DNA from 2 places in the Variovorax nitratireducens genome. Region 2 is predicted to be linked to the other one. Evidence: riboswitches for the same ligand, from Rfam matches in the RefSeq annotation. Region 2 holds a riboswitch; the other holds the start of a gene.
The links. Region 2 has a riboswitch for glycine ahead of ACSFA8_RS00325 (D-amino acid dehydrogenase). Riboswitches for the same ligand answer to the same signal wherever they lie in the genome.
Positions count from the first base shown of each region.

Region 1: another riboswitch for glycine. It lies ahead of gcvT (glycine cleavage system aminomethyltransferase GcvT); the one in region 2 lies ahead of ACSFA8_RS00325 (D-amino acid dehydrogenase).

Region 1 covers NZ_JBPJZO010000011.1:59,305-65,961, reverse strand. The annotation lists gene ACSFA8_RS21810 (LysR family transcriptional regulator) at 1-865, shown strand, start outside; gene ACSFA8_RS21805 (hypothetical protein) at 945-1,454, shown strand; glycine riboswitch at 1,487-1,577, shown strand; glycine riboswitch at 1,590-1,690, shown strand; gene gcvT (glycine cleavage system aminomethyltransferase GcvT) at 1,736-2,905, shown strand; gene gcvH (glycine cleavage system protein GcvH) at 2,947-3,318, shown strand; gene gcvP (aminomethyl-transferring glycine dehydrogenase) at 3,446-6,346, shown strand.
Region 2 covers NZ_JBPJZO010000001.1:62,497-69,153, forward strand. The annotation lists gene ACSFA8_RS00315 (PhaM family polyhydroxyalkanoate granule multifunctional regulatory protein) at 1-305, shown strand, start outside; gene ACSFA8_RS00320 (FIST signal transduction protein) at 342-1,619, shown strand; gene ACSFA8_RS00325 (D-amino acid dehydrogenase) at 1,718-2,986, opposite strand; glycine riboswitch at 3,012-3,117, opposite strand; glycine riboswitch at 3,136-3,224, opposite strand; gene ACSFA8_RS00330 (helix-turn-helix domain-containing protein) at 3,234-3,965, opposite strand; gene ACSFA8_RS00335 (hypothetical protein) at 4,089-4,958, shown strand; gene ACSFA8_RS00340 (MFS transporter) at 5,017-6,657, shown strand, end outside.

The DNA.
Region 1 (6,657 bases), on a different contig from region 2:
GGTCGTGCGCAGCGGCTCGGTCAGCGAAGCCGCCGGGCGGCTCAGCGTGTCACCCTCGGCGGTGAGCCGGCAGGTCGCGGCGCTGGAAGAACTGCTGGGCGTACCGCTGTTCGAGCGCCACGCGCGCGGCATGTCGCCCAGTGCGGCCGGGGAACTGCTGGCCGCGCATGCGCGCCGAGGCGCCATGGAAGCCGACCGCGTGGTGTCAGACATCCAGGCGCTGCAGGGGCTGCGGCGCGGGTTGGTGCGCCTGGGCAGTTCGTCGGGCTTCGCGATCGAGTTCCTGCCGCGGGTGATGGCCGGATTCCGCGCAAACTACCCGGGCATCCTGTTTCACCTGCGGGTGGTCGCTCCCGCCCAGGTGACCACCGCCGTCCTCAACGGCGACGTGGACATCGGCCTCACCTACAGCCGCGCCGCCGAACGCGACATCCACGTGCAGCACATGCAGGTGGCGCCGGTGTACGCCATCATGCGGCCCGACCACGCACTGGCGCGCTTTCCCACGGTCACGCTGACGCAGATGCACCCGCACCCGATCGCCCTGCCCGAGCGCGACAACACCGTGCGCCAGTTGTTCGACATCGGCTGCAGCCAGCGCCGCCTGGTGTTCGACCCGGTGCTGGTCAGCGACCATTTCGAGTCGCTCACCAACTTCGTGCTGCACGGCGGCGGGCTGTCGATATCGGGTGAGGTGACGGTGCGCGACCGCGTGCGGCGCGGCGAGCTGCATGCGGCGCCGATCCGCGAGCGCGGCATGAACGGCCGCGCGATCGAGGTGCAGACCCTGGCCGGGCGCACCTTGCCGCAGGGCATCGTCGCGTTCCTCGAGTATTTGCGTGCGCAACTGTCGCCGCCCGCGTGATCGCGGCGCCGGCGGTTCACGAAGATGTAACCAGCGGGCGCCATGCTGCGGCCTTCCATTTCCGAAAGAGCCGCCTGCCATGTTTCCCACCAAAACCGACAAGGCGCGCGACGAGCTGCAAGGCGGCCAGCGCACCCTGAGCCAGCGCGAGCGCGCGCTGCTGCTGATGGCTGACGGCCGGCGTTCGCTGACCGACTTCAGCCCCCTGTTCCCCAACCGGGGCGAGGCCAGGGACGCGATCCGGGCCCTGGCGCAGCGCGGCTACCTGCACGAGCCGCCGGCCGCCGCGCAACCCGCGGCCGAGCCGATCCGCCCCGCGGCCGCGGCCGACACATTCGACGGCAAGCGCTCGCTGGCCACCACGCGCATGTTCCTGTTCGACATCTGCGAGCGCATGTTCGTGCGGCGCGACCCCGGGTTCGCGCTGCAGATGCGCGACGCCCTGCGCGAAGCCCGCGACCGCGAGGCGATGCTGGCCATCGCCGCACTGATGCTCGCCGAGGTCGAGAAGACCGCCGGCGCGGAGCGCGCCGAATCGCTGCGGGAGCGCATCGACCGGCTGCTGCCGCCGGCCGAATTCGTGCACTGACGCGAAACCCCTCGCTTCGCGATCCACTACACTCGCCAGGGTCAGGAGAGCGCCCCGCCAGCCGGGGCCGCCGAAGGCGCAGGAACCCTCCGAACGCTCAGGCAAAAGGACTGACAAGACGCTCGCGCAATCGGGCGTTTCCTTGCTGGAGAGAGGCCGATCCGCGTCGGCCCACCGAAGGAGCAAACCCCGATCGTGGGGCGAATCTCTCAGGTACCAGGGACAGCAGGGGTGGCCCATGGCGTCGCGCCATGGAATTCGACTGCCCCAATGAAAACCCCATGGCCGCTCCGTCCGACAACGCAACGCTTCTGAAGACCCCGCTCCACGGCCTCCACGTCGAGCTTGGCGCCCGCATGGTGCCCTTCGCGGGCTATTCGATGCCGGTGCAGTACCCGGCCGGCCTGATGGCCGAGCACAGGCACACGCGCGATGCGGCCGGCCTGTTCGACATCTCGCACATGGGCCAGTTGCGGCTCAGTGGCCCGGACGCAGCCGCCGCGTTCGAGAGCCTGATGCCGGTCGACGTGATCGATCTGCCGGTCGGCAAGCAGCGCTACGGCCTGCTGCTGAACGACGCGGGCGGCATCCTCGACGACCTGATGTTCTTCCGGGAGCGCGACGATTCGCTCTTCGTGATCGTCAACGGCGCCTGCAAGGTCGACGATATCGCCCACATCACGGCGAAGATCGGCGCGCGCTGCGCGGTGCAGCCGCTGCCCGACCATGCGCTGCTGGCGCTGCAGGGCCCGCAGGCGGCGGCCCTGCTTTCGGCCCTGTCGCCCGGCATCGAGCGCTTCGTGTTCATGACGGGCGGCAGCGTGAAGATCGGCGGCATCGATGCCTTCGTCACGCGCAGCGGCTACACGGGGGAGGACGGCTTCGAGATCTCCGTCGCGGCCGCCGACGCCGAGGCGCTGGCGCGGCTGCTGCTCGCGCAACCGGCGGTCAAGCCGATCGGCCTGGGCGCGCGCAACTCGCTGCGGCTGGAGGCCGGCCTCTGCCTCTATGGCAGCGACATCGACACCACCACCACGCCGGTCGAGGCCTCGCTCAACTGGGCGATGCAGAAGGTGCGCCGGGCCGGCGGCGCGCGCGCAGGCGGTTTTCCGGGCGCCGAGAAAGTGCTGGCGCAGCTGGCGGTGGCCAGCACTGGAGCGGCCGGCACCACGGATCACAAGACGCTGACGCGCAAGCGGGTCGGCCTGGTCGCGCTGGAGCGCGTGCCGGTGCGCGACGGCTCGCCGCTCGAATCCTTCGAAGGCCACCCGATCGGGCAGGTCACCAGCGGCCTGCTCGGCCCGACCGCCGACCGGCCGGTCGCGATGGGCTATGTGGCCACTGCGTTCTCGGCTCCCGGCACGCGCATGCAGGCCATCGTGCGCGGCAAGCCCGTGCCGATGGAGGTGACCACGATGCCGTTCGTGCCCACCCGGTACTTTCGCGGCTGAAAAAAACTTTCTTGCATCCATCTTTCTTCAGGAGCTTTTCGATGACCGTCAAATACACCAAAGACCACGAGTGGGTCGAATCCACCGGCAGCGACGCCGCCACCGTCGGCATCACCGTGCATGCACAGGATGCCCTGGGCGACGTGGTGTTCGTCGACCTGCCCGAAGTCGGCAAGACCTTCGCGCAGGGCGAAGTTGCCGGCGTGGTCGAGTCGGTCAAGGCCGCAGCCGATGTGTTCATGCCGGTGTCGGGCGAGATCACCGAAGTCAACGAGGCGCTGCGCGCCGACCCGTCGCTCGCCAACAGCGACCCGCTCGCGGCTGGCTGGTTCTTCAAGGTCAAGCTCAGCGATGCGCTGCAGCTCGACGCGCTGATGGACGCAACCACCTACGACAAATTCGCCGAGAGCTGAGCTCGCCCCCAGTCTTCGCGCACTTCGTGTCGCTTCGCCAACCCCCTGCCGGGGGCAACACCAGCAGCCCGGCAAAGCCGGTTCCGCTGTGTTTCACTTTAAAACCGGTACGCCAACACTCATTGCCATGCCTATCCAGACTTTGCCCTCCCTGCACGAACTCGAGAATGCCGATGAATTCATCGCGCGCCACATCGGCATCGAGGCCGCGGACGAGGCGCGCATGCTGCCGGTCATCGGCTCGGTCACGCGCAAGGAACTGATCGACGGCATCGTGCCGGCAGCGATCCGGCGCGCGAAGCCGATGAACCTGCCGGCACCGGTTTCCGAGGCCGGTGCGCTCGCCGAGCTCAAGGCCATGGCTGCGAAGAACAAGGTCGCGCGCAACTTCATCGGCCAGGGCTACTACGGCACCCACACGCCCGGCGTGATCCTGCGTAACGTGCTCGAGAACCCGGCCTGGTACACCGCCTACACGCCCTACCAGGCCGAGATTTCGCAGGGCCGCATGGAAGCGCTGCTGAACTTCCAGACCATGGTGTGCGACCTGACCGGCATGGCGATCGCCAACGCCTCGATGCTCGACGAGGCCACTGCCGCCGCCGAGGCCATGACGCTCGCCAAGCGCAGCGTCAAGAACAAGAGCAATGTGTTCCTGGTGGCGGGCGACTGCCACCCGCAGACCATCGAAGTGCTGCGCACGCGCGCCGCGCCGCTGGGCATCGAGATCAAGGTCAGCACCGCTGCCGAAACCCTGCCGCACCTGATGGCGAGCGGCGAATTCTTCGGTGCCCTCGCGCAGTACCCCGGCACCACCGGCCAGGTGCACGACCTGCGGCCGCTGGCCGGCCATGCCCACGCGATCGGCGCAGCGCTCTGCGTCGCCGCCGACCTGCTCGCGCTGACCCTGCTCGCGCCGCCGGGCGAATGGGACGCCGACATCGTCTGCGGCACCACGCAGCGCTTCGGCATGCCGATGTGCAATGGCGGCCCGCATGCGGCTTACCTGGCCTGCCGCGATGCATTCAAGCGTTCGCTGCCGGGCCGACTGGTGGGTGTGAGCGTCGACGTGCACGGTGCGCCGGCCTACCGCCTTGCGCTGCAGACGCGCGAGCAGCACATCCGCCGCGAAAAGGCCACGTCGAACATCTGCACGGCGCAGGTGCTGCCCGCGGTGGTTGCCAGCATGTATGCGGTCTACCACGGCCCGCAGGGGCTCACGCGCATCGCGCAGCGCGTTGCGGCGCTCACCGCGATCCTGGCGCAGGGGCTGGAGCAGATGGGCCGCGAGCTGGTCAACAGCACCGCCTTCGACTCGCTCACCGTGAAAAGCGGCGACGACACGCAGACCATCCTCGACCGCGCGCACGCCGCCAGCGTCAACCTGCGGCACCGGCTGCAGACGCACCTGGGCATCTCGCTCGACGAAACCACAACACGCAGCGACATCGAAACGCTGTGGGCCCTGTTCGTGCCGCACGGCACGCCGATGCCGCGCTTCGAGCAACTGGCCGACAAGGCCATGCCGCGCATCCCCGCCGACCTGCGCCGCACCAGCGCGTTTCTGACGCATCCGGTGTTCAACACGCACAAGAGCGAAACCGCGATGCTGCGCTACATCCGCAGCCTCTCGGACAAGGATCTGGCACTCGACCGCAGCATGATCCCGCTGGGCAGCTGCACCATGAAGCTCAATGCCACGAGCGAGATGATCCCGATCACCTGGCCGGAGTTCGCGAACATTCATCCGTTTGCACCGGCCGACCAGCTCAAGGGCTATGCCGAGCTCGACCAGCAACTGCGCAACTGGCTCTGCGAAGCCACCGGCTACGCCGGCATCAGCCTGCAACCCAACGCCGGCTCGCAGGGCGAGTACGCGGGCCTGCTCGCGATCAAGGCTTTCCACGCCTCGCGCGGAGAAGAGCGACGCAACATCTGCCTGATCCCTTCGTCGGCCCACGGCACCAACCCGGCGAGCGCCCAGATGGTCGGCATGCAGGTGGTGGTGACGGCCTGCGACGCGCAGGGCAATGTCGACCTCGACGACCTGAAGCGCGCCTGCGAAAAGCACAGCGACAAGCTGGCCGCGGTGATGATCACCTACCCCAGCACGCACGGCGTGTTCGAGACCGGCGTCAAGGCGCTCTGCGAGCTCGTGCATTCGCACGGCGGCCGCGTGTATGTGGACGGCGCCAACATGAATGCGCTGGTCGGCGTGGCGGCGCCGGGCGAGTTCGGCGGCGACGTGAGCCACCTGAACCTGCACAAGACCTTCTGCATTCCGCACGGCGGCGGCGGCCCGGGTGTCGGCCCGGTGTGCGTGGTGGAAGACCTGGTGCCCTTTCTGCCCGGCCACGCCACGGCCGGCGTCGCGTCGCACGGCGTCGGCGCGGTGTCCGCGGCGCCTCTTGGCAACGCGGCCGTGCTGCCGATCAGCTGGATGTACTGCCGCATGATGGGCGCGGAGGGCCTGCAGGCCGCCACCGAAACCGCGATCCTGAGCGCCAACTACATCAGCGCGCGCCTGAAAGACCACTACCCCACGCTCTACGCCAGCGCCAACGGCCATGTGGCGCACGAGTGCATCCTGGATCTGCGTCCGATCAAGGAGGCCTGCGGCGTCACCGCGGAGGATGTGGCCAAGCGCCTGATCGACTACGGCTTCCATGCGCCGACACTGAGCTTTCCGGTGCCGGGCACGCTGATGGTGGAGCCGACCGAGAGCGAGCCATTGGCCGAACTCGACCGCTTCATCGACGCGATGATCGCGATCCGCGGCGAGATCCGCCGCATCGAGGAAGGTGTCTGGCCGGCGGACGACAACCCGCTCCGGCATGCGCCGCACACCGCGGCCAGCCTGCTCGGCGCCGAATGGGCCCACCCCTATTCGCGCGAACTCGGCGCGTTCCCGCTGGCCTCGCTCAAGCAGGCCAAGTACTGGTCGCCGGTGGGTCGGGTCGACAACGTGTATGGCGACCGCAACCTGTTCTGCAGCTGCTTGCCTGTGAGCGATTACGAGACGGTCTGATGCCGGGGTAGGCCGCTGGCGGTGACCAGCGCGAGACGGTCACGCCGCGTCCAGGATCAGGGCGGCGGGGCACGCTGCGCAGCGAAATAAAGGAGGAGGGCGAAGCCCGGGGGACATTCGCGGAGCAGCGTGCCCCGCCGCCCTGATCCCGCCCCGGAACCTCAGCGCTCCGATCAACGCTGGAGAGCGTGCGGTGGCGCACAGACCGGCCCACTTCACCGTCGTATAAGAAGGCAAGCCGACGCAGCATCTCGAACGGATCTGCGCCAGCCGGCAGACAAACCATCTGCAACCTGTCGACCTGAGCGAGA
Region 2 (6,657 bases):
CCGAACCGGCGCCGGAGCCCGACACCAAGACCAAGGGCAAGGCCGCATCCGCCGCGCCCACGGCTGGCGTGGTCGACCCGCTTCAGTGGTGGGGCGCGCTGACGCAGCAGTTCGAGCAGATCGCCAGCGGCGCCTTGCGCGATGCCGCCAGCCTCAAGGTGCCGTCGATGCTGCAATCGGCGGTCGATCAGGCTTCCGATGCGGTCAAACAATCCGTCTCCGTGGCCAGCGGCAAGAAGCCTGCGGCCGCGAAGAAGACGCCCTCCAAACCTGCGGCCAAGCGCGCTGCACCCAAAAGACGCTGAGCCGCGCCGGTCGCGGCTTCAGGATCGGACACTGACATGAAGCTATTTCCCTCCGGTCACGCGACCCACCCCCAGTGGCGAATGGCTGCCGGCCTGGTGCTGGCGCAGTTGCGCGCGCAGATGGCGCTGCCCGAATACGCGCAGTCGCCCACGCTGGGCCTGCTCTACATCACCGACCATTACGGTGCCGATGCGCAGGAGATCCTCGACCACCTCGGCGCCGAACTGCCCGAGGTCACCGACTGGGCCGGCACCGTCGGCATCGGCGTTTCGGCCAACAACGCCGAGTACTTCGATGAGCCCGCATTGAGCCTGATGCTGTGCGAGCTGCCGAGCGACCAGTACCGCGTGTTCTCGGGCGTGGCGCCCTTGGGCAGCGCCGAGATGGCCGGTTTCGAGGCGCACACGGCGCTGGTGCATGCCGACGCCGAAACTCCCGACCTGCCCGAACTCATCGGCGACCTGGCGGTGCGCACCGACACCGGCTACCTGTTCGGCGGGCTCGCGTCCGGCCGCGCCGGCGCGCTGCAGTTCGCGATCGGCGGCAACGGCAACATCAAGGGCCACGGCGCGGCCGGCGGCGTGTTCCGTGGTGGCCTGTCGGGCGTGGTGTTCGGCGAGGGCGTGCGGCTGGTGTCGCGCGTCACGCAGGGCTGCCAGCCGCTGGCGGGCGGGGCAGGGCGCGAACGCGAGATCACCGAGGCCGACGGCAACGTGCTGCTCACGCTCGACGGCGAACCCGCGCTCGACGTGCTGCTGGCCGAACTCAAGGTGTCGCTCGACGAACCGCAGGAAGCCATCGACGCCGTGCGCGCCACGTTGATCGGTCTGGTCGATGCCGGCAATGACGGCGTGCGCCGCACCGGCGACCTTGGCGCCGACGTGCTGGTGCGCCACATCATCGGGCTCGACCCCGCACGGCGCGGCGTCGCCATCGCCGACCGGGCCGAAGCCGGCATGCGCATGAGCTTCTGCCGGCGCAGCGCACAGGCCGCGCGCGCCGACCTCATGCGCATCTGCGCCGAGATCCGCGAAGAGCTGGAGCCCGAAGAGCAGACGCTCGAAACCGCAACCGCCATCGCAGCCGGCGAGGCCGAGCGCGCGCCGCACCCGGCGCGCCGCGTCGCCGGGGCGGTGTACGTGAGTTGCTCGGGCCGCGGTGGCCCGCACTTCGGCGCACCAGGTGCCGAGTTGCAGATCGTGCGCCATGCGCTCGGCGACGTGCCGCTGGTCGGCTTCTTCGCCGCCGGCGAAATTGCGCGGCACCACCTGTATGGCTACACCGGCGTGCTCACCGTGTTCACCTCCGACTGAGCCTTCTCAGGCCGACAACGCGCGCGGCCGGGCCGTCGGCCACGGCCACGCGCAGATCGGCGGCGCTGGCCGCGAGCGGCGCCAGCAGGGCAGCGGCCTCAGCCCTGCGTGAACGCGAAGTCCACCTCGGGCGCGAGCCCGCTCACGATGCGCGCGATCGATCTGCCGGAGCCGCACGAGTGCGTCCAGCCCAGCGTGCCGTGGCCGGTGTTCAGGAAGAAGTTGGGCAGCTTCGTCTTGCCGATCAGTGGCACGTTGCTCGGCGTGGCGGGGCGCAGACCGGTCCAGAACTGGGCCTGCGAGGCATCACCCGCGCCCGGGAACAGCTGCTCGACGCGGCGCACGATCGCTTCGCAGCGCACGCGGTTCAGGTCGCGATCGTAGCCATTGAGTTCGGCCGTTCCGGCGATGCGCAGGCGGTCGCCGTCGGCGGCGGTGTAGCGCGAGAACACGAGCTTGAACTCGTCGTCGGTCAGCGAAACCTGGTGCGCCTTCGAGGCGTCCTTGACCGGCATCGTCACCGAGTAGCCCTTGGCCGGGTAGATCGGCAGGCGGATGCCGAGCGGCGCGGCGTAGATCGGACTCAGCGAGCCCATCGCGAGCACATAGGCGTCGCCCACGATGCGCTGGAAGCGGCCTTCGCTGTCGGTTGCCTCGACGTGCTCGATCTTGCCGCCGGCCTCGCGGATCGCAGTGACCGTGTGGCTCATCAGGAACCTGACGCCGGCCGCTTCGCAGAGCTTGACCAGCTCGCGCGCGAAGCGGTTGGCGTCGCCCGACTCGTCTTCGGCCGTGTAGGTGGCGCCGGCCAGCTGCGGGCGGATGTGGGCCAGCGCGGGCTCGATCCGCACCGCCTCGTCGGCCGAAATCACCTGTCGCTCGCAGCCGAGGGCACGCATCTGTTCGGCCGGCTTGAGCGCGCCGTCGAACTCTTTTTGCGTCGTGTAGAAGTGCAGGATGCCTTCGGTGCGCTCGTGGTACGCGATGCCGGCCTCGCGGCGCAGCGCCTGCAGCATGTCGCGGCTGTAGCTGCCCAGGCGCACGATCTGCGCGATGTTGTGCCGGGTGCGGGCCGGCGTGCATTCGCGCAGGAACTGCAGGCCCCAGAGCCACTGGCGCCTGTCGGCGCGGATGCGGAACAGCAGCGGCGCGTCTTCCTTGCCGAGCCATTGCAGCACCTTGAGCGGCGCGCTCGGGTTGGCCCAGGGCTCGGCATGGCTGACGGATATTTGCCCGCCGTTGGCAAAGCTGGTTTCGGCGGCCGGCGTGGCTTGCCGGTCGATCACGGTCACTTCGTGGCCGAGTTGCTGGAGGTAATAGGCCGAGGTGACGCCGAGCAAGCCGGCGCCGAGAACGATCACACGCATGGAAGAGCCTCTTCGATAGAAGGTGGCCGCTCCCCCTGTCCTTGGTACCTGAGAGATTCAGCCGCTGCGCCCGCAGTGGCCTTGCTCCTTCGGTGCATCACAGGATGTGATGGCTCTCCAGACGGCGTTTCAATGTGTGCAGTACGCAACCGGGATCGACCGGTTTACCTGAGCGTTCATGGGAGTTTGCGCCTTCGGTGGGGCCGCTTGGCGCGGCCCGCTCTCCTGCAGAGCCCGAGTTTAGCCGTTACCGGCGCAGCCGCGTGAACGCCTCGAACTCCCAGTTGCGCATGCCCAACACCAGCGTGTAGCCCTCGCGGTCTTTCTCGGCGATCTTCTGGTCGGTCTGGTGCTGTTGCGCGAAGTCCTGCGCAACCCGCTGCAGCCGTTCGCGGAACGACGGCGCCAGCGCCCGGCTGATGGTGCCGTGCACCAGCATCAGCGCTTCGGCCGGGCCGTCGAAGCCGCCGCGGTAGTAGTCGAGCACCACGTTGTCGCGAAAGAACTCCATGAAGGGCCCGTGCGGCCGCCAGCGGAAGGTCTTGGCCAACTTGAGGCGGTAGCGGTTCATCGGCCGCAGCTCGATGATGCCGATCCGGTCGAGCTGGGCAAAACAGACGATGCATTCGGCCTCGGTGATGCGGTAGGCGCCCGTGATCTGCTCCAGCGTCCACTGGCTCAGCACGTTGATGGCCACCAGCAGCAGCTTCTTGTCCTTGACCACGGCTTTCTCCTGCTCGTGCGTCAGTTCCTTCAGCAGCGGCTGGGCATCAGCCACGCGCCGCGCGAGTTCGGCAAAGTCGAGCTTGAGCGCGCGGCAGATGGCATCGACCCGCGACAGCGGCATGTCGCCCTTGGCCAGCATGCGCTTGACGCTGGACTCGGCCATGTCGAGCGAGCGCGCCAGGTCGGCGTAGGTCATGCGGGCGCTCTTGAGTTCGTTCTTGAGGGCGAGGACGAGGTCGACGGTGGTGCTCATGATGGATTGGGTACCTCTTTTTGATACTGAAAGTCGTAAAAAAGTGCTCCGTATCGATTTTCGATGCCCCGGGCCAGGTTGACAACCTACATTCCGCCGCACACCACCTACCGGAGCCCTGCCATGAATTTCTTCTCCGTGCGCCGCCCGTTCGCCAGCCTGCAACCGCGTGAGGCCGGCCTGCTCGGCGTCCTTGTGTTGTTCACGCTGCTAGCGCTGTTCGGGCCGGAACTGCCGGCGCGGGCTGGCGGCGGCACCCTGTTGGCCGACAGCCGCGAATGGCGCGGCCTGCCGAACGCGATGGATGTGTTGAGCAACCTGCCGTTCTTCGCGATCGGCCTGTGGGGCCTGATCCGGCTGCACTGGCTCGACCATGCGCACGAGCGGGCACAAGCCGCGATGCCGACGCGCCCCCACGCGCTGGTCGAGCCGCCGATCGACGCGCTCGACTGCGCCTGGCTGTTCTTCGCGGGCTTGATCCTCACCGCAGCGGGGTCGGTCTTCTATCACCTCCAGCCCGATGCGCTGCGCCTTGCCGCGGATCGCGCCGGCATGGCGGTGGCGTTTGCAGGTCTCATCGGCATGGCCGTGTGCGAGCGGGTCAGCCACCGTGCCGGCTGGCCGGCCGCCTGGTTCACGCTGGCCGCCGGTCTGCTGGCGGTGGCGGTCTACCACGAGACGCGCAACGTGATGCCCTGGGCGGTGGTGCAGTTCGGCGGCATGCTGCTGGTGCTTGGGCTGGCGTTGCTGCGACCGGTAGCCGGCGCGTGGGGCCTGCGGCTCGGCTGGGTGATCTTCTTCTACGCGACGGCAAAGCTGTTCGAGATGGCCGACGGTGCGGTCTACGAGGCCACCGCGCAGCTGGTGTCGGGCCACAGCCTCAAGCACCTGACCGCTGCCCTGGCAGCGCTCCCGGTGCTGCTGACGCTGCGCACGGCAGAGCGCCACACGCTCCTGCGGCACAATCCGGGCGCACCGACCGCTACGGCGTGAAGGCCGCGCTGCGAACGCCGTCCCGGCCATGTCGAGGCACCACGAGGCACAACGATTCATGACAACAACGACTGCCGCTGCCCCCGCCACCGAAGCGCATGCCAACCAGTTTGCGTTGCTCGGCCAGCGGCGTTTCGCGCCGTTCTTCTGGACACAGTTCGCCGGCGCGGCTAACGACAACCTGTTCAAGTTCGCCTTCACTGTGATGGTGACCTACCAGCTCCAGTTGAGCTGGATGCCGCCGGCAATGGCGGGGCTGGCGATCGGCGCGCTGTTCATCCTGCCCTTCCTGTTGTTCTCGGCGACGGCCGGCCAGCTCACCGACAAGTTCGACAAGACGAAGATGATCCGCTTCGTCAAGAACCTCGAGATCGCGATCATGCTGCTCGCGGCCTGGGGCTTCGTCCGTGCCGATGCGGCGGTATTGCTGGGCTGCGTGTTTCTCATGGGGCTGCATTCCACTCTGTTCGGGCCGGTCAAGTTCGCCTACCTGCCGCAGGTGCTCGATGCGCGCGAGCTCACCGGCGGCAACGGCATGGTCGAGATGGGCACCTTCGTCGCGATCCTGCTGGGGCAGGTGGCGGGCGGGCTGCTGGTTGCGATGCCGGGCATCGGACACACCACGGTGGCGGTGGCATGCGTGCTGCTTGCACTGGTCGGCCGCGGCGTCGCGCAGGCCATCCCGCCCGCACCGGCCACCGATCCGGGCCTGGTCATCAACTGGAACCCTTTCAGCGAGACGTGGCGCAACCTGAAGCTGGCGCACGGCAACATCGTGGTGTTCCGTTCGCTGCTCGGCATCTCGTGGATGTGGTTCTTCGGCGCGGTGTTCCTGAGCCAGTTCCCGAGCTTCGCCAAGGAGGTGCTGCACGGCAACGAACAGGTGGCTTCGCTGTTGCTGGTGGTGTTCTCGGTCGGCATCGGCATCGGTTCGCTGCTCTGCGAAACGCTGTCGCGCCGCCAGGTCGAGATCGGCCTGGTGCCGCTGGGCGCAATCGGCATGAGCGTGTTTGCCATCGATCTCTACTTTGCCTCGCGCGCATTGCCGCCAGCGGCCGAGATGGGGCTCGGTGCTTTCGTGCGGCAGCCGGCGCACTGGCGCGTGATGGCCGATCTCGGGCTGCTGTCGCTGTTCGCCGGGCTCTACAGCGTGCCGATGTATGCGCTCATCCAGCTGCGCAGCCAGCCCACGCACCGCGCGCGGATCATCGCCGCCAACAACATCCTCAATGCCCTCTTCATGATCGGCAGTTCGGTCATCGCCGGTGCGCTGCTCGGCGCCGGCTTCACCATTCCGCAGATCTTCCTGTTCACCGGGATCGCCAACGCGGTGGTGGCGTTCTACATCTTCATGCTGGTGCCGGAATACCTGCTGCGCTTCGTTTCGTGGGTGCTGTCGCACTTCGTTTATCGCTTCAAGGTGCGTGGCGAACAGCACATTCCGGCAGAGGGGGCGGCCATCCTGATCTCCAACCACGTGAGCTTCGTCGACGCGGTGCTGCTGATGGCGGCGAGCCCGCGGCCGATCCGTTTCATCATGGACCATCAGATCTTCCGGGTGCCGGTGCTGGGCTGGCTGTTCAAGCTGGCCAAGGCGATTCCGATCGCGCCGCAGAAAGAAGACCCCGCCGCCTATGAAGCCGCCTTTGCGCAGGCCGTGCAGGTGCTGCGCGAAGGCGATCTGCTCGCGATCTTTCCC